Regions from separate parts of the Metabacillus sp. KH_069 genome, predicted to be linked through region 3. Evidence: predicted binding sites of a transcription regulator. Region 3 holds the regulator's gene; each other region holds the start of a gene.
The links. The regulator LexA, encoded in region 3, represses DNA repair genes until DNA is damaged. The targets are predictions, from matches to a motif close to CGAACATATGTTCG.

Region 1: the regulator LexA is predicted to act here: its motif matches at 5,173-5,186, upstream of dndB (DNA sulfur modification protein DndB).
Region 2: the regulator LexA is predicted to act here: its motif matches at 5,626-5,639, upstream of uvrB (excinuclease ABC subunit UvrB).

Annotation. Positions count from the first base shown of each region.
Region 1 covers NZ_CM174460.1:1,289,421-1,296,443, reverse strand. Annotated here, with positions in the region: gene dptH (DNA phosphorothioation-dependent restriction protein DptH) at 1-1,344, opposite strand, end outside; gene dptG (DNA phosphorothioation-dependent restriction protein DptG) at 1,325-2,749, opposite strand; gene dptF (DNA phosphorothioation-dependent restriction protein DptF) at 2,756-5,059, opposite strand; gene dndB (DNA sulfur modification protein DndB) at 5,264-6,361, shown strand; gene dndC (DNA phosphorothioation system sulfurtransferase DndC) at 6,363-7,023, shown strand, end outside.
Region 2 covers NZ_CM174460.1:4,012,768-4,019,790, reverse strand. Annotated here, with positions in the region: gene AC3ISE_RS20275 (ABC transporter permease) at 1-805, opposite strand, end outside; gene AC3ISE_RS20270 (winged helix-turn-helix domain-containing protein) at 995-1,699, shown strand; gene AC3ISE_RS20265 (sensor histidine kinase) at 1,689-3,101, shown strand; gene AC3ISE_RS20260 (peptide chain release factor 3) at 3,552-5,141, shown strand; gene AC3ISE_RS20255 (DUF2198 family protein) at 5,157-5,396, shown strand; gene uvrB (excinuclease ABC subunit UvrB) at 5,712-7,023, shown strand, end outside.
Region 3 covers NZ_CM174460.1:2,062,259-2,069,281, reverse strand. Annotated here, with positions in the region: gene tkt (transketolase) at 1-1,806, opposite strand, end outside; gene AC3ISE_RS10195 (DUF896 domain-containing protein) at 1,982-2,212, opposite strand; gene AC3ISE_RS10190 (YneB family resolvase-like protein) at 2,276-2,926, opposite strand; gene yneA (cell division suppressor protein YneA) at 2,940-3,254, opposite strand; gene lexA (transcriptional repressor LexA) at 3,413-4,033, shown strand; gene AC3ISE_RS10175 (hypothetical protein) at 4,130-5,587, shown strand; gene glnA (type I glutamate--ammonia ligase) at 5,657-6,991, opposite strand.

The DNA.
Region 1 (7,023 bases), 770 kb from region 3:
TTCCTCTTTTATTTCTATTTTCTTTAGATCTATACCTGTGCCAAATTTCAGAATATCTCCTTCAGGCCGAAGCTCAACTAATTCATTTAAGGGATCCACCGAATATTTAGATTTATAACCATCCAAATACAATGGGTCAATGGGTAGAACTGCTATAAAGAATTCTGCCCCCAATGTAGCTTTATTATCGTGTTTATATGAGAAACGTAAAAAGGTTGCTTGTTTTTTCTTCGTCTTTATTTTTGCTATTAAATTGGTAGATTTCACTTTAACATCCACATCTTTTGTAAAAGAGTTTGGAATTTTAATGTATTGAGCGTTAAGATTTTTTACGTTATTACTCAATGTGAAATTCACCTGTAACTCAACTATTTCATTTTCATCCGAATTAAAAATCACTAAATATCTTTTCCTTTGTCCAGCAGGAGATTCTTTATGCGGTTTATCCCAAAATTTGATTTTATCCGCCACTATTAAAGAGTTTAAATCAACTTTTTTCTTTTTATTAGAATCAATGATTTCCTTATGATAATTATAAACTTTAGGAAAGAGAACATCTTTCCACTCTTCACTTTTTAATTCTTTTGCTCCCATAGGAGAAAACTTTTTTTGTAGTTCTTCTTCATCTAAACCAAAATCATGTACTTTTCTAACATAATCAAACAATTCTCTGTTTTCCTTTAAACGCTCTTTTAAATCTTTACCGTTAAAAGTGGGTAGATCTGGGTCTTTAAAAAGTCCAAATTTATGATATTCATTATCCTCAATCAATCCTTTTTTTAACGTTGTAAAAATGTCTTCAAATTCAAAAAAAGTTATTTGTTGATATGTTTGTTCTTTTAATAAATTTTCCAGGTTGTCCAACAATATAATCTGATCGACTTTTTCTAGTTCACTATTCTCTATTTGGTATTTCAAATTGGCAAATAGCGATGTAGGATGTAAGGGTAAGCCTTCTTTTTGTAAATCACTGCTTCCCCCTTGAATGGAATCTAACTGTTCGTGAACAATACTTAAAAGAGCAGTTTCCCTCCAAACCTCTTTTTGTTCTCCTACCAAGTTTCTTAATGTTACAAGAAAATCAGGTTTTACTTGATGTGAAGTATTTGCCACCACTAAATTAATGGAACCAAAGGGAATTGAAAAAGTTTTATACTCTTCTCCCAGTTCATGTTTATAATGAAAAGAGTGTGTATTCTCTGTATTCTTTAAAGCTTGAATCAAGTGCATTACATCTGATTGATTATCTAATTGTAAATAGAATCGATCTCCTTGTTTGATACCTACATGGTTAAAGTAATCTATTAATAATACAGATATATAATTATAAAATTGGTTTGACATAATGAGCATCACCACTATCACTTTTTTTATCTAAAATATTATGATTGTCGAGCAGAGAAATAACTTCCTTTTTAGAATACCTGTCGAAAGCAACTCCTCTTTTTTCGAACTCAACAAATAAGTCATTTAGAGGTAAACGTTTATCCTTAACACAAACAGCCGTCAACAGAAGTAGGAAATCATGTTTAATATTAAGTATCTGGCCTAAATTTCCTCGATTTTTAATAAAATGACTCGATCCTAAATCTTCAATATTACCGCCGTATTTTTCACACACCCCAGTACTCATACCTTCTTTTAAACAATTAAAAAGCACTCTAAATGCTTCAGGTATATTGGTTGATTCATCATTAATTTCAATCTTTCTAATTAAACAATAATCTTTTATCCATTGTTTTATTTCATTTAGAAAGTCTTTTTCGAACACTTCACCTTTTTCTTGAATTAATTTATATAGTGAACTATAAGGGATAATTTGAACATAATCATTTTCTAAAAGTGAATCATTATTGAAAGAATTATGGCTTAATTGAGATATGGTATGAATATGTGGGAATAGATTTATTGCTTTCCCTTTTACATATCTAAAACCTTCTATTTCATCTGCTGCCTTTCTCCGCTTACTAATAGATTCCCATTCTAGAGCAAAATATAATGGCTGAACATGATCATAATCAGCTTCAGTGAATTGCTCAAACTTTAATAGAATTTGGCAAGCGTACATAAACACATAGTAATGCGTTAGTAGTGGAAATGATGTTAAGAAATAATCTTTATATCTACTTAAGTAAATAAGATCTTCTTGATAAAGATTCACAAAAGCGGTTAAAAGTGGTTGATATTGTTGATTATTATTAACACTAGCTTTTTGATCATTTTTATTAAGTAAATCCATTTTACTTAATATTAGTTCAGTGAGAATATCCTCAGAATCTTTATTATTAAACAAGTTATTTATTTCGAGGTTATCATTGACTAATACTTCATACATGAACTGTGCATATTTTCCTAATTCATTCTTGAAATTTTTATCTATTTTAATATAGTTAAATAAATAAGGATGAATGGGCTTAATATCTTCTTGATTAAATAAATATTGATTGAGAAACCTAATAAAATCATACTTGTCATCTTCATTTTGGAAATCAATTTCATTAGCTATATATTCACTTAATACGTTTTCTTCCGAACCTATATAGAAGTCTTTACTTTTAAGTGATTTCTCGTCTATTTTTACACCAGTTATATTTCTAATATATTCTCCAAGAGCCTTATTAAAATGCTCTCTTATAACCTTTGGCCTTTTTGATAAAAAAGGAAGTACATCCAAGGCCTTACCTGTATCATGCTTTCCTTTTTCTTTTAAAAGGTTACCTAAATACTCTCTTTTTAAAGTTTCGTTCATTTACTATTACTCCCTTTCAAAAACAAAAGCACCAAAATCGTCTCGTTTAATCATGTAAAATCTATTATCTCTAGGGAAACAAACGATTATTTCTTTCTTCTTCTCTCCAAATTTCATTAGCTTATCTATAAATTCCACAAAATTAATTGCGTCTTCTTCATCTTTTTTGTTCGGTCTATATCCCTCTTTAACTTTCATAAGTAACTTATATAGTGGAAAATCAATTTCTAGGTATATTTTATTGTTGGAATTTCCATCATGATATGCTAACACGATTGCTGATCTAAAAGTATTTAGAACATCAGCTTTAATTGGAGTAAGGTGTTCTATTGTAGGCCTAATATTTAATTTTTGAGCTAAACGATATTTTTCAATAGGTTTATTCAAAAATACATACTCTTTTTTAGGGCTACCTTTCCATTTAAAAATGGATGTCTTTACTTCTTCATAAAACAATTTGATTTTTGCATTATTCCCAGAATTAAAATAGTAAAGATTTTTTGTATATGATTCATAACTAACATCAGATATATTGGAAGCGAATTTTTTATTAGTTAAAAAAGTAATTCTTATAAAAGATTCAAAGAAAATATTAAATGACGAGTTTGTCAAATTACTTTTTGAAGCAAAAGGTTTCAGCCATTTTTCAGCTATTTCATCATTAATATAAACTTCAGTAACATTTTTCCAATCATTCAATGTATTTAACTCTACTATTAGTTGATCAATAAATACTGATCTTCGATGAATTGGATCTAGTTCGCTTAAAGCTTGCAAAATAATAGATCTTTCTTTTCTATTGAATAAAAGATTTGGCAAACAATACTCTAAAACGTCAAATTCATTTATATCATTTAGATTTTGTATATCATCAGGTATTAAGATGTCTGCTATGAAGTTTAAAAAAGCCCGAGCAGAAATAACTAATTTCTTTTTAACTACGGTTTGAATAATTAAATTCACAATTTGATCCTGTACAAACTTATTTTGCATAAATTTGTAATTCTTATGAATCATTGTTTCAAGATTTTTATTCTCATCTTCTTTCAAAGCAAGATAAAAAGGGTTATCATTTGAAGAATTAAAAATTTTCTCTAATAATGAGGAGTAAAATGAAGATTTTGGACCCGTTTCTGTAAGCTCAAATGAATGATAATCGCTAAAGCTTAGTAAATCGAACTTATCATTACCGAAGTAAGTCGTTATTTTCTGAGAAAACAAGTCACTATCTTCAATAAATTTTTTCAAATGATTGTAAGAATAGTTACTATGTCTCGTATTAATAAAATTATGCAATACTCCCAGATTAATGGCTAAAATCACTTTATCATTGGATAAGTTAATTTTTCCATCCGAAAAATTGTGTAACACTTCTTCAAGCGTTTCCATTGCATTCTTGTCAGGAGAGAAACTTTCTGTCGCATCGTTAAAAATTGTGTACTCACTAATAAGCTCTGGTTTATTTTCGGTTAAATAAGCTAGAAGATGAGATTTACCATCTCCTACACTACCACATAATAAAATTAAGTTACTTTCTTGACGGTCATGGTTTTTTATAAGTATTTCTTCTATATCTAATTGAATTTTACGATCAACATGCAAGTAGTTTTTAAATGCACTAAATTGACTTGCGTTCTCTATTGCCTCTTGAGAGGAATCTTTTAATCTTGATAATTCTCTTAAAAGATAACTTTCATCTTTTTTAAGGTCTTTATTTAAAACTGAAAACCGTTCTTCAACAATAGTAGTTTCTTTCTGAAAAGAAGTCATATTATCATCTTTAAAACCTTTATATATATCAAGTTCATTGAGTTTACTAGAGCCTAAAAATTCTAAAATTTGTTTTCTTACAATATCCTCAATGGCATCATTTCTTGGAGGTTTTGGGGGATCATACTGAGGGATTGACAATTGATCCAATGAGTAGACCTCATAGAACCAAACACCTACCTTATACATTTCTTTATGTAACTTAAATGCTTCTGTTATATCATTGAAGTTTCCATCATGTGCAGCTTTATTTCCGGACATTCTTATAATATCTAATGATTGCTGAATCTCTCTTTTTATATATCCTTCTTTTGACAGAAATGATATTTTCTCGAAGAGGGTAGACAAATAAGGTGATTCAATATTGTCTTGCTCTTGCTTAAATACTTCATTTAAAATTCCCTCTGCAAAAAGTCTAGCCTTGATAATAGCACTACTTGGGTCTTCAAAAATCAGATCTTCCATTTTCTGTGCATTAATTGCAGCTGTTGGATTTATTTTATTTAAGAAATGTAAAAAATGGTTAGCTTCATTACTCATTTCTGTTCAACTCCGAATGCATAATCTTTTTCTATATCATATCATAAAAGTTTTGTAAATTTTTTTATTGTCTACATAATATTTTACAATATTAATTAAGACAAATAAAAAACCGAATAAAAGTTCGGCAAATTCCTTGAACAATTCTTTTAAAAAGAATATAATAACCCCATAATATTACGTACGTAATTTGGAGGTTTGATCATGGATACTACATTTAGTTATAACTTCCCTGCTATTAGAGGAATACAGGCAGGCAAAGAATATTTTGTTGCCATGTGTCCACTTAGAATTATCCCTAAAATATTTCTATTTGATGAAGAAGAAATTCCACCTGAACATCGTTCTCAAAGAATCTTAAATAAATCTAGAATCCCTGAAATGACAAATTATATTATTGAAAATCAAAACGACTATGTATTCTCATCTATTACTGCTTCAATAGACGGTGAAATTAACTTTCTACCATTTTCTGATAACCCTTCATCAAATGATTTAGGTCAATTGAGAATATCCTTAGATGCGCGATTTTTAATTAACGATGGACAACATAGAAGAGCCGCAATTGAAGAGGCATTAAAGATATCTCCTGAACTAGGAAATGAAACTATATCTGTAGTTTTCTTCTATGATGAAGGGTTAACTAACTCACAACAAATCTTCTCAGATTTAAATAGACATGCAGTTAATACAACTTCTTCTATTGGTATTCTTTATGACCATAGAGATCGTTTGGCCATGATAACAAAGGAACTAATCTCTGCAATTCCAATACTAAGTAGGTATACAGATAAAGAAAGAGTTTCTCTTTCAAAGAATTCCCCCAAAATTTTAGCACTTAATCATATCTTTAATACAAATCTAAAGTTGCTTGGAAAAACTAAAGGGGATGAAATATCTTTATCTGAAGAGCAGTATTTAAAAGATTTTTGGGAAATATTAACAGATTCAATCCTTGAATGGAACGCAGTCTTTAAAAAAGAATTAACTCCACGAGAACTTAGAGCTAATTATATCGTTGGTCATGGCGTCTTAATTGAAGCCATGGGACTAGTTGGCAATTATCTTCTGAAGTATCATGAAAACGATTGGAAGAATTATATACAAAAGCTCTCAAAAATCGATTGGAGTAGAAGTAATACAGATGACTGGTTAGGAAGAGCTTTTAGTAATAACGGTCGAATCCAAAAGACATCATATACTATTCAGCTTACAGCAAATAAGATTAAGCAATTAATTGATTTACCACTAACAGAAAACGAACAGGCTTTAGAAGATAAATACTTTCAAGGAGTAGTTTAATATGGAAAACGGAATTATTAGCAACCTTTTATCTAAACAAATGCCTTATGTTGATGAAGCAAAAGAGCATATTAAACAAGCATATAAAGAAGATGAACATCCTTGGGTAGTTGGATACAGTGGTGGTAAAGATTCGACTGTTGTTGTCCAATTAGTGTTTGAAGCACTTAGTGAAATGCCAAAAGAAGAGTTACATAAAAAAGTATATGTGATTTCATCTGACACATTAGTTGAAACACCATTAATTATTAACTCTATCAATCAAACATTAAGAAGAATTCAAGATGAAGCTTTGAGAAGAGACCTACCGATTGAAACTCATAAAGTCAAACCACTCATTAAACAATCATTCTGGGTAAATATTATTGGTAAAGGCTATCCTTCTCCTAATCAACAGTTTAGATGGTGTACAGATCGATTAAAAATTGATCCTGCCAATCAATTTATTATGGACAAGGTGTCTTCTTTCGGGGAAGTAATTATGGTATTGGGTGTTCGTGAAGATGAAAGTGCAACACGTGGGAATGTTATTCGATCTCATACTGTTGAAGGGAAAACATTTATGAGACATTCTACTTTATCCAATGCATATGTCTATGCTCCAATTAGAAGCTTCTCACTAGATGATGTTTGGAATTACTTATTAAATCAACCTTCACCTT
Region 2 (7,023 bases), 2.0 Mb from region 3:
CCTGATCAATGGTTCCTTCGTAATCTGCTCCTTTAAGAGCGGAGGCTGCTGTATAAGGAACATAAAGCAGGTTGTATGGATTCATAGCTGTGACGTTTCTTCCGCCTAAATCTGTGCCTGCAGAAGCTGTTTCGTAGATGCCTACAATCTCAAGCTCTAAAGATGTCTCTTCATCAGCTGTTGATTGCACAGTGACCTTATCGCCGACTGCCAGCTCATTGTCTTTTGCGAGTGTTTTTTCTATGACTGTTACATTTTTCTCTAAATCTTCATCTGTCAGGTGACGGCCTTCTACTATAGTAGATTCGCTGTTTAAGAAGGACTGGACAGAATCTGTAAACATAACACCCTGAAGCGTAATATCTGCTGCAGACATAGGTCCGCCGCCCATGCCGCCGCCCGGACCACCTTCTTCTGTTTCTGCCGTATCAGTGGATTCATTTTCGATCGGCTCGAAGTTCGCTGCTGTTCCGAAAGTAGAGGATAAGAAATTATAGCCTTTTACTTGAGAGTAGGAAGTTAGTTCTTCAGCTGATTCTTCTGGTATGGGAACAGGCTGAAAACGGACTCTTTCCCCTTCAGTGCTTTGGCTCCGCTGCTGTTCCATTAATTTTTCCATATCAACATTCAGAGTCACTTCGCCTCCGAGAGATTCTCTCGCAAGCAAGCTTGATTTTTCAGCAGCTGACTGAATCGAGAGCCCTGATAGAACAAACACGCAAATGACAGTAAAAATAAAGACTTGGAGCAGGCTTTTTCCTGCACGTGCTTTGACACTTAAAAAACCGCGTTTGATAAAATTCATTTTGTTTCTCCTTTGTATTAGACTTAGGACAACTTTCTTGCTTTCACAGAATAGGCGACAGAAATGAACAAACTATGTCCAAACTATTTCTTAACCTTTAAAAAACAGGGAACAATTTAGAAAACTGTTGCGAAACGATGAAATTCACTTTACTTTGAAAAGAAAGTCATATTTTTGGATGGTGCAAATATGAAGGTTCTAGTTATAGAAGATAATCAAAGTGTCAGTGCGATGCTTGAAATGTTTTTTTCAAAAGAAGGCATTCAGGGTGCTTTTATAAATGATGGACTTGAAGGCTACAATGCATATAAGCGGGAAGACTGGGACGTGCTGATTATTGATTGGATGCTTCCGGGGATGGACGGGGTTACTCTTTGCAGAAAAATCAGGGAAGAGAAAAGCTCGGTTCCGATCATTATGCTGACAGCAAAGGACAGCGAGTCGGATCAGGTGCTTGGTTTAGAGATGGGAGCGGATGATTATGTAACGAAGCCTTTCAGCCCGCTTGCTCTTATGGCGCGTATTAAAGCGGTATCCCGCAGGCACTCCGTTTCGCATGCGCCTAAAAAAGAGACAGGCAGTCTTGAAACAGCTTATTTCAAAATCAGCAGGCAGACACGGGAAGTCTTGCTTGAAAATAAAAAAGTCGAAAACTTAACGCCTAAAGAGTTTGATCTCCTTTATTATTTTGCGGAGCACCCGCGTCAGGTTTTTACGCGCGAACAGCTGCTTGAGCGTGTTTGGGGCTATCAGTTTTACGGAGATGAACGGACGGTTGATGTTCATATTAAACGATTGCGGGCAAAGCTGGGCTCGCAAACAAGGCCCTTTTTCCATACGGTATGGGGAGTGGGCTATAAATTCGATGAAACGGTAGATCCGAATGAGAATTAAGTATATTTATCAGCTGTTTTTAAGTCATATCAGCATTCTGATTATCGCTTTTATGATTTTAAGTCTTGTTGTAGCCCAATATGCGGAATCCTTTGTTTATGAAAACAAAGTGGAAGAGCTTGAGCAGTATGGCAACAGAATCATAACAGACGTGCAAAATAATAGGGGCGAGCGGGCGCTGAGAGAGTATGAGCACGTGCTCAGTGCTAGAGGCATACGTTTTAGTCTTTTTGACGATAAAGGGATGATTTTTTACCCTTATCCAGGCAACGCTCCAAGGTTTCAGCCGACAGAAGAAGAGTGGCAGAACCTGAAGGCTGGCGAGAGAATCGTTGTAAAGCATGAGATCAAGCGTTTTGACCAGGAGGTTTCTTTGGTTGCCCTTCCGTATCTTGAGAACGGCAATCTCTCCGGCGGGATTCTTCTTGTTTCGCCGATTAAAGGATCCAGAGAAACAATCAGCGAAATTAACCGCTATCTTCTCTATACCATTTTAATCTCTTTATCCATTTCGCTTTTATTAAGCTGGTTTCTCTCAAACGTTCATGTGAAAAGAATTCAGCGGATCAGAAACGCGACCTCAATGATTGCGGAAGGGAAATATGATATTTCGGTGCCATCGTCCAATATTGATGAAATCGGCGAGCTTGCGAATGATTTTAATAATATGGCAGAGCAGCTTAAGCAATCCAATCAGGAAATCGAAAGTTTAGAGAATCGAAGAAGAAAATTCATGGCGGATGTCTCTCATGAATTAAGAACGCCGCTCACGACCATCAGCGGCGTGATTGAAGGGCTTAAAAACAACATGATTGAAGAGACTGAAAAGGATAAAGGCATTCAGCTTGTTAGTCAGGAAGCAAAACGCCTCATCAGACTTGTAAATGAAAACCTTGATTATGAAAAAATCCGTTCCAATCAGGTGAAGCTTTTTAAAGAAGAAATTCAGCTGACAGAAGCTTTTGAAATCATTAAAGAACATTTATTTTTTCAGGCAGAAGAAAAACAGGTGGAATTGAAGATTGATGGAAATGAAGAAATAACGGTTTTTGCTGACTATGACCGCCTCATTCAAATCTTAATCAATATAACGAAAAACAGTATTCAATTTACAGAGAGCGGGACCGTTTGGCTGCGCGGGAAAAAGGGGTATAAGGAAACAATTATTGAAATTGAAGACACAGGAATCGGAATGGATCCCAAAGAGGTTGAATCAATTTGGCAGCGTTTTTACAAAGTAGATATGTCCAGAACCGGCCAACAATTTGGCGAATTCGGCCTGGGACTATCGATTGTCAAACAGCTTGTTCACCTTCATCAGGGGGAAATTGAGATTCACAGCCAAAAAGATCAAGGCACCAAATTTATTCTGAAATTTCCTGATAAGAAACATGATTTCTGATTGGTTCTTTTCGTAAACTTTGTTGTTTTAGGACTAAATGTTTAAAACCTAAAGTGGATTGTAGCGGAAGGCACTTGACTCCTGCGGGAAAATAGAGGGAAATGGGAGACCCCGCAGGCAAGGCCGAGGAGGCTTCCACCCTCCCCGCGGAAAGCAAGTGACTGGAGCGGAAAGAAACGTTCAACATTAACCATGAAAAACAACAATCTTTGTTAATAGTTTAGACATAATTTCCTGATACACTATGTGAAAACAAATTTATAAGGAGGGAAAAAACATGAAAAAGAAGGATACAGCATTTATTATTATCGGCGCAGTCGTGATGGCTGCAGTGAATGTGCTCTTTTTTACAGCGCCGGTATAAAGCAGGAGAAAGTCCAGAGTGAAATTGTTCTATTGCTCCAAATGTGATATATTTCAAACGAAGTAAACTTTGTGAGGGTAATGTAAATGAACATAGATAATGAAATATCAAAGAGACGGACTTTCGCCATCATCTCCCATCCGGATGCGGGAAAGACGACACTAACAGAGAAATTATTATATTTCGGCAAAGTCATCCGTGAAGCAGGTACGGTTAAAGGGAAGAAGACGGGCAAATTTGCGGCTTCCGACTGGATGGAAATTGAAAAAAAACGCGGAATCTCCGTTACATCAAGTGTCATGAGCTTTCCATACCATGATTTCCACGTAAACATTCTGGACACTCCTGGACATGAAGATTTCAGTGAAGACACATACCGCACGCTTACAGCAGTAGACAGCGTAGTGATGATCATCGACTCTACAAAAGGGGTCGAGCCTCAGACGATCAAGCTTTTCAAAGTCTGCCGCATGAGAGGCATCCCTATCTTTACATTTATTAATAAGCTTGACCGTGAAGGAAAAGATCCGCTTGAGCTGCTTTCTGAGATTGAGGAAGTACTCGGCATTGAATCTTATCCAATGAACTGGCCGATCGGCATGGGTAAGCGTTTCCTGGGCATTATCGACCGTGAACAGCATACCGTCGTACAGTTTAAAGGAAACGAGCAGGAAGAAATCATCCCTTCAGATGAAGTAGATGCAAGTGAGATTGGCAGCCATCCGACTTATTTGGAAACAAAGGATGAAATGGAGCTGCTTGAGGAAGCCGGCAATCAGTTCGACGCTGAACGTGTTAAGCGCGGAGAATTAACACCTGTCTTCTTCGGAAGTGCGCTTGCGAACTTTGGTGTAAAATCATTTTTTGATGTGTTTTTACAATATGCCGTTCCTCCGCAGCCGCGAAGAACAAACCATGGCTTCATAGCTCCTGAGACAGAAGATTTTTCAGGCTATATCTTTAAGATTCAAGCCAATATGAATCCTGCCCACCGCGACCGCATCGCATTTCTGCGCGTGTGCTCCGGACGATTTGAGCGCGGCATGAGCGTGCAGCTGAGCAGAACGAATAAAACGCTTAAGCTGAATCAGACGCAGGTGTTTATGGCAAAAGACAGAGAGACAGTTGATGAAGCATTCGCAGGCGACATCATCGGAATCTATGATCCGAACGTTTATCAAATCGGCGATACTTTAACGGTTGGAAAAGAAGGCTATCATTATGATGAGCTTCCACAGTTCCCGCCGGAGATGTTCAAAAAAGTACGCGTGAAAAACGTCATGAAAGCGAAGCAGTTCCGTAAAGGAATTGACCAGCTTGTTCAAGAGGGCGCCATCCAGTATTTCCGTCAGGATTCAACGGACGACATCATTCTTGGCGCTGTCGGACAGCTTCAGTACGAGGTATTTGAATACCGGATGAGAGCTGAGTACAACGTAGAAATCGAATTTGTTCCTATGGGCGACCGTATTCCAAGATGGATCGGCAATGAAAAATTCGAAAAACGCTTCTTTGATTCAAGAAGCCTGCTTGTACGCGACCGCAATGATCAATATGCAGTCCTCTTTGAAAATGATTTTACCTTCAGACATTTTAAAGAAAATCACAAAGAGATTGAATTGATCGATCTTCTTCAGGAAAACGACTATCAAAGCTTTTCTGCTTCAGAGAAGTAAGCAGGAGCTGATTCCATGTTACTAAAAGCCGTTTTGGCCCTGACTCTGCCTTTTATTATTTTGACATTGTTTGCCAGGGTCTCATATAACCATTACGTAGCGACTGTCCTGACCATTGCACTTTTAGCTGCAGCATATACAAAAGGCTATATGGATTCATGGATCATCATTGTTTTAGATGTGATATCCGTTACGGCCGGATTCTTGTATGCGGCAAAAATGGCACGGCGCACAAGACGCGAAAAAACGAATTAAGACTTAAACCTGTTCCCTTTGGGAGCGGGTTTTTTGTTTTACAGCGGACCCAGTGTCATTGATGTATCAGTCTCAAATGGACTTTTATCCGTTTTCATGTTTTCACCGCCTGGCTGCTGCCGGTTTACCATCCCTCCTAAAAAGGTATTGAAAAAGATAAGTCAGGCATTTAAATAGCAAAATCAGGCGATAATGATAGAATCAAATACAAAATGTCGAACGAAACATACGAACTATAGTTCGTATTTTTGGTGATTTTTCACTCGTTTATGGTAAAATATGAATACTGATTACATATGAATGGAGGTCCTCCTGTTGAGCGATCGTTTTGATTTAGTCTCGAATTATAAGCCAGAGGGCGACCAGCCTCAGGCTATAAAACAGCTCGTCCAGGGCATTAAAGAAGGAAAGAAGCATCAGACGCTTCTTGGCGCTACAGGTACAGGGAAGACGTTTACCGTTTCAAACGTCATCCAGGAAATAAACAAACCGACGCTGATTATTGCTCATAATAAAACATTGGCGGGACAATTATACAGCGAATTCAAAGAGTTCTTTCCAAACAACGCAGTCGAATACTTCGTCAGCTACTATGATTATTATCAGCCGGAGGCCTATGTGCCGCAGACTGATACATTCATAGAAAAAGACGCAAGCATCAATGATGAAATCGATAAGCTCAGACACTCCGCAACAGCCTCGCTGTTTGAGCGGAAGGACGTCATTATCATCGCGAGTGTATCGTGCATTTACGGCTTGGGGTCGCCTGAAGAATACCGTGACCTGGTCGTTTCTCTCCGCACGGGCATGGAGATTGAACGCAATCAGCTGCTCAGAAGACTTGTTGATGTGCAGTATGAAAGAAATGATATTGATTTTAAGCGAGGGACCTTCAGAGTGCGCGGAGATGTTGTGGAAATTTTCCCGGCATCAAGAGACGAGCAGTGCGTCAGAGTTGAATTTTTCGGCGATGAAATCGACCGGATCAGAGAAGTGGATGCACTAACGGGCGAAATCAAAGGAGACCGCGAACATATCTCCATTTTCCCTGCATCTCACTTCGTTACCCGCGAGGAAAAGCTGAAGGTTGCGATAACGAATATCGAGCAGGAGCTTGATGAACGGCTGAAAGAGCTTCATGAGAACGGCAAGCTGCTAGAAGCTCAGCGGCTCGAACAGCGTACCCGCTATGATCTTGAAATGATGCGGGAAATGGGCTTTTGTTCAGGGATTGAAAACTACTCAAGACACCTGACGCTTCGCCCTGCTGGTTCAACTCCATATACATTGCTTGATTTCTTCCCGGAAGATTTCATGATTGTCGTGGATGAATCCCACGTGACCATTCCCCAGATCAGAGGAATGTTCAATGGTGACCAGGCAAGAAAGCAGGTGCTCGTTGATCACGGGTTCCGTCTGCCATCAGCAAAAGACAACCGTCCGCTTCAATTTGAAGAGTTTGAAAAACATATCAATAACATTCTGTTTGTATCGGCCACACCAGGCCCATATGAGCTTGATCATACACCAGAAATGGTTCAGCAGATCATCCGCCCGACGGGACTTCTTGATCCGACCATTGATGTAAGGCCGATCCAGGGTCAGATTGATGATCTGATCGGTGAAA
Region 3 (7,023 bases):
GGAATCACGGTACTCTTTTGATTGACTTTCAAATCGGTTCCATGATGGCATGCTGACAACAGCAACATCAATACCTTCTTTAAGAAGCGCATCCTGTGCTTCAACAGCAAGGCCTACTTCAGATCCTGTAGCTAATAACAGGGCATCCGCTGTTTCCTTTTTACTTGGTGAGATTGTATATGCTCCTTTAGAAACACCATCATAGGCAGTTTCAGAGGTGCCTTTAATTGTTTTTAAGTTTTGTCTAGTAAGAACAAGTGCAGTTGGAGACATTTCTGACTCCATTGCAATACGCCATGCTGCAGCAGTTTCATTACCATCTGCAGGACGAATAACGGATAAGTTAGGCATTGCACGTAGAGAAGGAAGCTGTTCAATCGGCTCATGAGTTGGTCCATCTTCCCCAACGGCAATACTGTCATGTGTGAATACATACGTAACAGGAAGTCCCATAAGAGCTGCTAATCTGATTGCCGGACGGAGGTAATCAGAGAATACGAAGAATGTACCTCCATATACTCGCAGGCCGCCATGCAAAGCCATGCCATTTAACGCAGCACCCATTGCAAATTCACGTACACCAAACCAGATATTTCGTCCGCTGTAATCCTCAGCTGTGAAATCTGCCGCACCTTTTATCGATGTGTTGTTAGAACCCGCTAAATCAGCTGATCCTCCAAAGATATAAGGAATGTTTTTAGCAAGACCATTTAATACCTCACCTGAAGATGCACGTGATGCAAGTGCTTTTCCTTCTTCATATACAGGCACCGCTGCATCCCAGTTTTCAAGCAATTCGCCTTTAATGCCGGCGTTCAGCTGTTTAGCAAGCTCTGGATATTCTTTTTGGTAGCTATCGAATAGAGAATTCCATTCCTGCTCTTTTTTAGATCCGAATTGTTCGGCAGATTCCTTGAAATGAGCATAAACTTCATCTGGAACGTAGAAGTCTTCTTCAAATGTCCAAGCGTAAGCTTCTTTTGTCAATTTAATTTCGTCAATTCCAAGCGGCTTGCCATGTACGTCAGACTTACCTGACATATTTGGAGATCCGTACCCGATTGTTGTTTTCACTTCAATTAATGTTGGACGTGTTTCATCTTGTTTAGCGGCTTCAATAGCTTTAGAAATCTCTTCTAAATTATTGCCGTCTTCAACACGGATAACCTGCCATCCAATTGACTTAAAACGATCTTCAACATTTTCAGAGAATGAGCGGTCTAAGTCGCCATCAAGCGAAATATCATTTGAATCGTATAAAACGACTAATTTGCCAAGCTTCAGGTGTCCTGCAAGAGATGCTGCTTCGGAAGAAATACCCTCCATCAAGTCTCCATCTCCGCAAATAGCGTATGTGTAGTGATCTACTACAGGATAAGATTCTTTATTGTATGTATGTGCCAGATGACGTTCTGCCATGGCCATTCCTACGGCCATGCCGATACCTTGTCCTAATGGCCCCGTAGTTGCATCTACACCTGCAGTGTGATGGAATTCAGGGTGGCCTGGAGTTTTACTTCCCCATTGTCTGAAAGATTTAATATCTTCCATTGAAAGATCATAGCCTGATAAATGAAGCAGACTATATAAAAGCATTGAGCCATGACCTGCTGATAAGACAAAACGGTCACGGTTAAACCACTCCGGGTTTTTAGGATTATGATTCATATATTGTGTCCAAAGTGCGTAAGCCATTGGAGCTGCCCCCATAGGCATTCCAGGATGTCCTGAATTTGCTTTCTCGATTGCATCGATCGATAATGTTCGGATCGTAGCAATAGATAAGTCTTGAATTGAATGTGACATAATTTGATCATCCTTTCAGAAATAACATTCTACTTTCTTATCATAGCTGTACACTCTTTATCATACAACCATTATGCATGAAATGTAATAGTGCATTAAGATGTGTAAGAAACTATTCTAATGTATTATGTGCAAATTGAAAAGGAATACATCATAAATTGACGTATTCCTTTTGTTAATGAAGGTTTCGCTTCTTCTCATCTTTTAATTTTTGAGGTGTGACATCCGTTCCGTTTGGATCGAGGATTGTAACGCCTTTTAATGTATTTTTCATAGAACCGCGAAACACCTGCAGGTATTCCTGTCTAAGGCTTTGCTGTTCTTTTAGTTCTTCAGCTGATAATGCGGCTGATTTAGCCTTTTTGGAAAGTTCATTAATTCTGGCCATTTTTTCTTTTGAAAGCATGTTGGTAACTCCTTTTTGTAGATTCACTATGCTATCGTACTAAAAATGACCTTAAAAGACAACTTATTGGTCTCCTGACTGTTTCATATATTCCTGATATCTTCTATGTACCGTGGCCTTTGAAACATCGTGGCCGAAGCCTCTTAACGTTGCGGCGATTTCGGCAAAGGTCAGTTTGTTTTGCTTTAATCGGACAATCTCTGAAATAGGAAGCTCTTTTTTGTCTTTGCCGGGGCTTTGTTGGATATTAGAAAGGTTGTTTTGAGGCTTAAAGCCATTTTTGACTGCCCGCTGCATGCCTCTTTTGATTTTCAGATTGTGAATCTTCCTTTGGTATTCTTCTACAATGCTCACAATTTCAAGCACCATGGAATCAGCCTCTGATAGCAGAAGTCTGCCGTTATGAGTAACTGAATAAAGGGTTATCCCCTCTTTAAGCAGAAAATGAATGAGTGCAATTCTGGCATTCCCTCTTCCAAGCCTTGTTTCATCCTGGATCAGGACTGCATCCACCTGCTGATTTTTGATGCAGTCGAACAGTTCAAATATCCCGTCTCTTTCTATATCATAGCCGCTGGCCTGTTCTTCAATCACTTTTAGTATATTCATGCTGTTCTGCTCAGAAAGCTTGATTAATTCTTCCTTCTGCCTTAAAAGTGATGTTTCCTGTTCTTCTTTCACTGTGCTGACTCTGCAATAGATGATGGCGTTCAGTGTTCTCACTTCCCTATTTCTTGCTTGCTATTTGATTTACCTCATAATAAGCTGTTTTTTCAATTGGTATAAAGACTTGTTCTCCAGGTTTAATGACTGCTGTTTCCATGCCGTTTTTTTCCTGAACCCACTCGACAAAATCTGTTTTAGAGAGATTATGATGTTCTTGAAATTTGTCTGCAATGCTCCAGATGCTGTCCCCTTCAGTAACTTCTATATTTACGTAGTGATCCATGCTGTCTTTTTCACCAGTATAAGATAAAGCAAAGACAGCGACAATAACGACGATAAAAAATGAGAGTAAATAAGAAAATGATTCTTTCAACATAATCCCCACCTCGAAATAGAATGTTTGTTCGTACTTTTGATATTTTTAGTATAATGCGAACAAACGTTTCTGTCAACGGATTTTTTCGAACTTATGTTTGTATGCGCAGGAAAAACATGCTATAATCAACATAAATTACAGGACGCGAGGTGCAAAAGATGACAAAATTATCAAAAAGACAGCAGGATATCTTAAACTTCATCAAATTAGAAGTTCAAAAAAAAGGTTATCCGCCTTCTGTACGCGAAATTGGCGAAGCTGTCGGCCTTGCTTCTAGTTCAACTGTACACGGTCACCTGGCAAGGCTTGAGAGCAAGGGCCTTATCAGACGCGATCCAACTAAGCCGAGAGCTATTGAAATCCTTGAAGAAGAGACTTCACATATTCCGAGAGCAAGCGTCATTAATGTTCCGATTATCGGTAAAGTTACAGCAGGTTCACCTATCACAGCCATTGAAAACGTCGAGGAATATTTTCCGCTACCAGATACATTTGCAGCGTCAGATGATCAAGTATTCATGCTTGAAATTATGGGAGACAGTATGATAGAAGCTGGAATTCTGGACGGGGATATGGTTATTGTCAAGCAGCAGAAGACCGCAAATAACGGTGATATCGTAGTTGCCATGACAGAAGATGATGAAGCAACTGTTAAACGCTTCTTTAAAGAAAAAGACTTCATTCGCCTTCAGCCTGAAAATTCAACAATGGAACCTATTATTCTGCGAAATGTAACGATTCTCGGAAAAGTCATCGGGGTGTACCGTAATATCCATTAAAAAATCTTTGCTGCTCAGCAAAGATTTTTTATTTTGGGTTTTATGCGGTTCCACAAGGGGAAGATAATAGTTGATAAAATTTAGAAGAGGTAGCCTATGATATCTGAACTTAAACATAATGAAATGATCGTTCAGCGAACGAATTCCCAATTTGTTTTTCCTTTTTCGTGGGCTAAGGACTCCATAAAGCCTTTGACTAATGAGCTGGAAACAAACGGCTTCGAATTTTTTTCAATTGAAGATAGCAGCCAGCAGACTAAATATTACGGCGGGAGTATTGATATCCCGCATAAACGCTTAAATCATTATTTTATGCCCTACATCGAACAAATATTATTTCCGGATAAATATAAAGAGAAAGCCATAAACCGCTATTCCAAACAGTTAAATTTGGATTGCAGTCTTGAGACGGCCCGAAATTTAATTTCCATGAAGGTCCTTTCGATTGATATTTATCTTTGTCCATTCTCCATCGGCATGGTTACGATTCGAACAGAACCATATAGCAGCGGTACTGAAATTACATTAAGCGATGCACTTGATTTTATGGATCATTTCAGAGTTCTCGAACCTGCAATAACGGAGGAAAAAGGGACTGTTCTTTATTCAGGTGAAAAGCGGTTTGATAGAATTCAGGATTTTATTTTCCAGGAACTTTGCCCTTATATTGTACCCTTCATTGAAAAAAACGAAAATGATCAATCGGCCTATTTGGGCAGCCTTCCCTATTTTATTGATGAAAGAATGTTTGTATCCAGTTTTTTAATGACTGCTCCTGATGTAGAAATAACAAACAACGATTTATTTCGAATCGGCCATATGAATGGATATAATCACAATAATCAACCATATATTTCAGCAAGTAATCAAAAGTATATTGATAAATACGTGAGTGACCATGTTTATGACAGATGGTCCCCCGACAGTTTTCATATAATCAGCGACCATACCTTTACTTGTATTAGCAGAGACAGCGAAAATGAAAAACTGATAGCTGAAGAAATGTACGGCCAGCTTTATTACAATATGATTCTGCATTTATTTTATAAAATTGTCCTTTTAAAGCTTTCATACAGCTATTCACAGCTGTATATTGACCAAAAACAAGATAAAATGGACAAATTGATCAGATCGATTACGAATTTCACCGCGAAATATATTTTTTCTGAAATCAGCAGCCGTTCTGAAGGTCAAGAGCTTTCTGTCATGATGAAAGATCGCTTCAAAATTAAAACCCTTTACAAAGAAGTAAAAAACACGATGGACAGTCTCTATCAAAATCAGGAAAAGCTTGCAAGCAAGCGTCATAATGCATTATTGTTGATCTTAACGACCTATACCGTTATTTCAGGGATTTACGGAATGAATCTGGTGATTGAAGACTGGCGTGGAAAAATTGAGTGGAGTAAGCTTGCTGGATATTCTATCTTTGAATATATTTCCCTCGTTGTAGCTTTATCTGGTATTGCGGTAGGAAGTGTGCTTGCGGGACTTGCAATCATGAGACTGCTTAAAGACTATCTTGATAAGCGAAAATCGGAAAACCTCGACTGATTTATTCCGAATTTTCAACTGAATGAATGAATAAAACCCCTCAGCATCTGCTGAGGGGTTTTAGCGGTATTAATATTGAGACATATACTGTTCTCTTTCCCAAGGGTGAACTTGAGTTCTGAACATATCCCATTCAATTTCTTTTGCTTCCATGAAGTGTTCGAACAAATGCTCTCCAAGTGCATTGATGATGACTTCATCTGTTTTTAATAGGTCAAGAGCTTGAGCAAGTGTAGCAGGAAGATCAACGATTCCGTTTTCTACGCGCTCTTCTTTTGTCATTACATAGATGTTGCGGTCGATCGGTTTTGGAGCGGCAAGCTTGTTTTTGATTCCGTCAAGACCTGCTGCAAGCAATACAGACATTGCTAAGTATGGGTTTGCAGAAGGGTCAACGCTTCGTACTTCTACACGAGTGCTTAGACCGCGTGAAGCTGGAATACGAATTAACGGACTTCTGTTTTGTGCTGACCATGCAACGTAGCAAGGTGCCTCGTAGCCTGGAACTAAACGCTTGTAAGAGTTAACTGTCGGGTTAGTAACAGCCGTAAAGTTCGGTGCATGCTTAATGATGCCGGCGATGAAGTGTTTAGCTGTATCGCTTAATTCAAGGTCGCTGTTTTTGTCATAAAACGCATTTACGCCGTCAGTGAACAATGATAAGTTCATGTGCATTCCGGATCCGTTTACACCAAACAATGGTTTTGGCATGAATGTAGCATGCAGACCGTGTTTGCGGGCAATTGTTTTAACAACAAGTTTAAACGTTTGGATGTCATCACATGCTCTTACTGCACCGGCATATTTGAAATCAATTTCATGCTGTCCAGGAGCTACCTCATGGTGAGATGCTTCGATTTCAAAGCCCATCTCTTCAAGTTCAAGCACGATGTCGCGTCGGCAATTTTCCCCAAGGTCAGTAGGAGCTAAGTCAAAGTAGCCGCCATGATCATTTAATTCAAGAGTAGGTTCGCCTTTTTCATCAAGTTTGAATAAGAAGAATTCAGGCTCTGGTCCAAGATTGAAATCCGTGAATCCAAGGTCTTCCATTTCTTTCAGCATACGTCTTAAATTGTTACGAGGGTCTCCGTCAAATGGAGTTCCATCCGGGCTGTAAATATCACAGATAAAACGAGCTACTTTTCCTTTTTCAGAAGTCCATGGGAAGATAACGAATGTATCGATATCAGGGAAAAGATACATATCAGACTCCTCAATGCGGACGAAGCCTTCGATTGAAGATCCATCAAACATACATTTGTTGTCTAAAGCTTTTTCAAGCTGACTTACCGGGATCTCAACATTTTTAATTGTTCCCAGAATGTCCGTAAACTGCAAACGGATATATTTTACGTTTTCTTCTTGTACTAATCGTACAATATCTTCTCTCGTATACTTTGCCATTTTGAAAAATCCTCTCCTAACAATACCAAGAT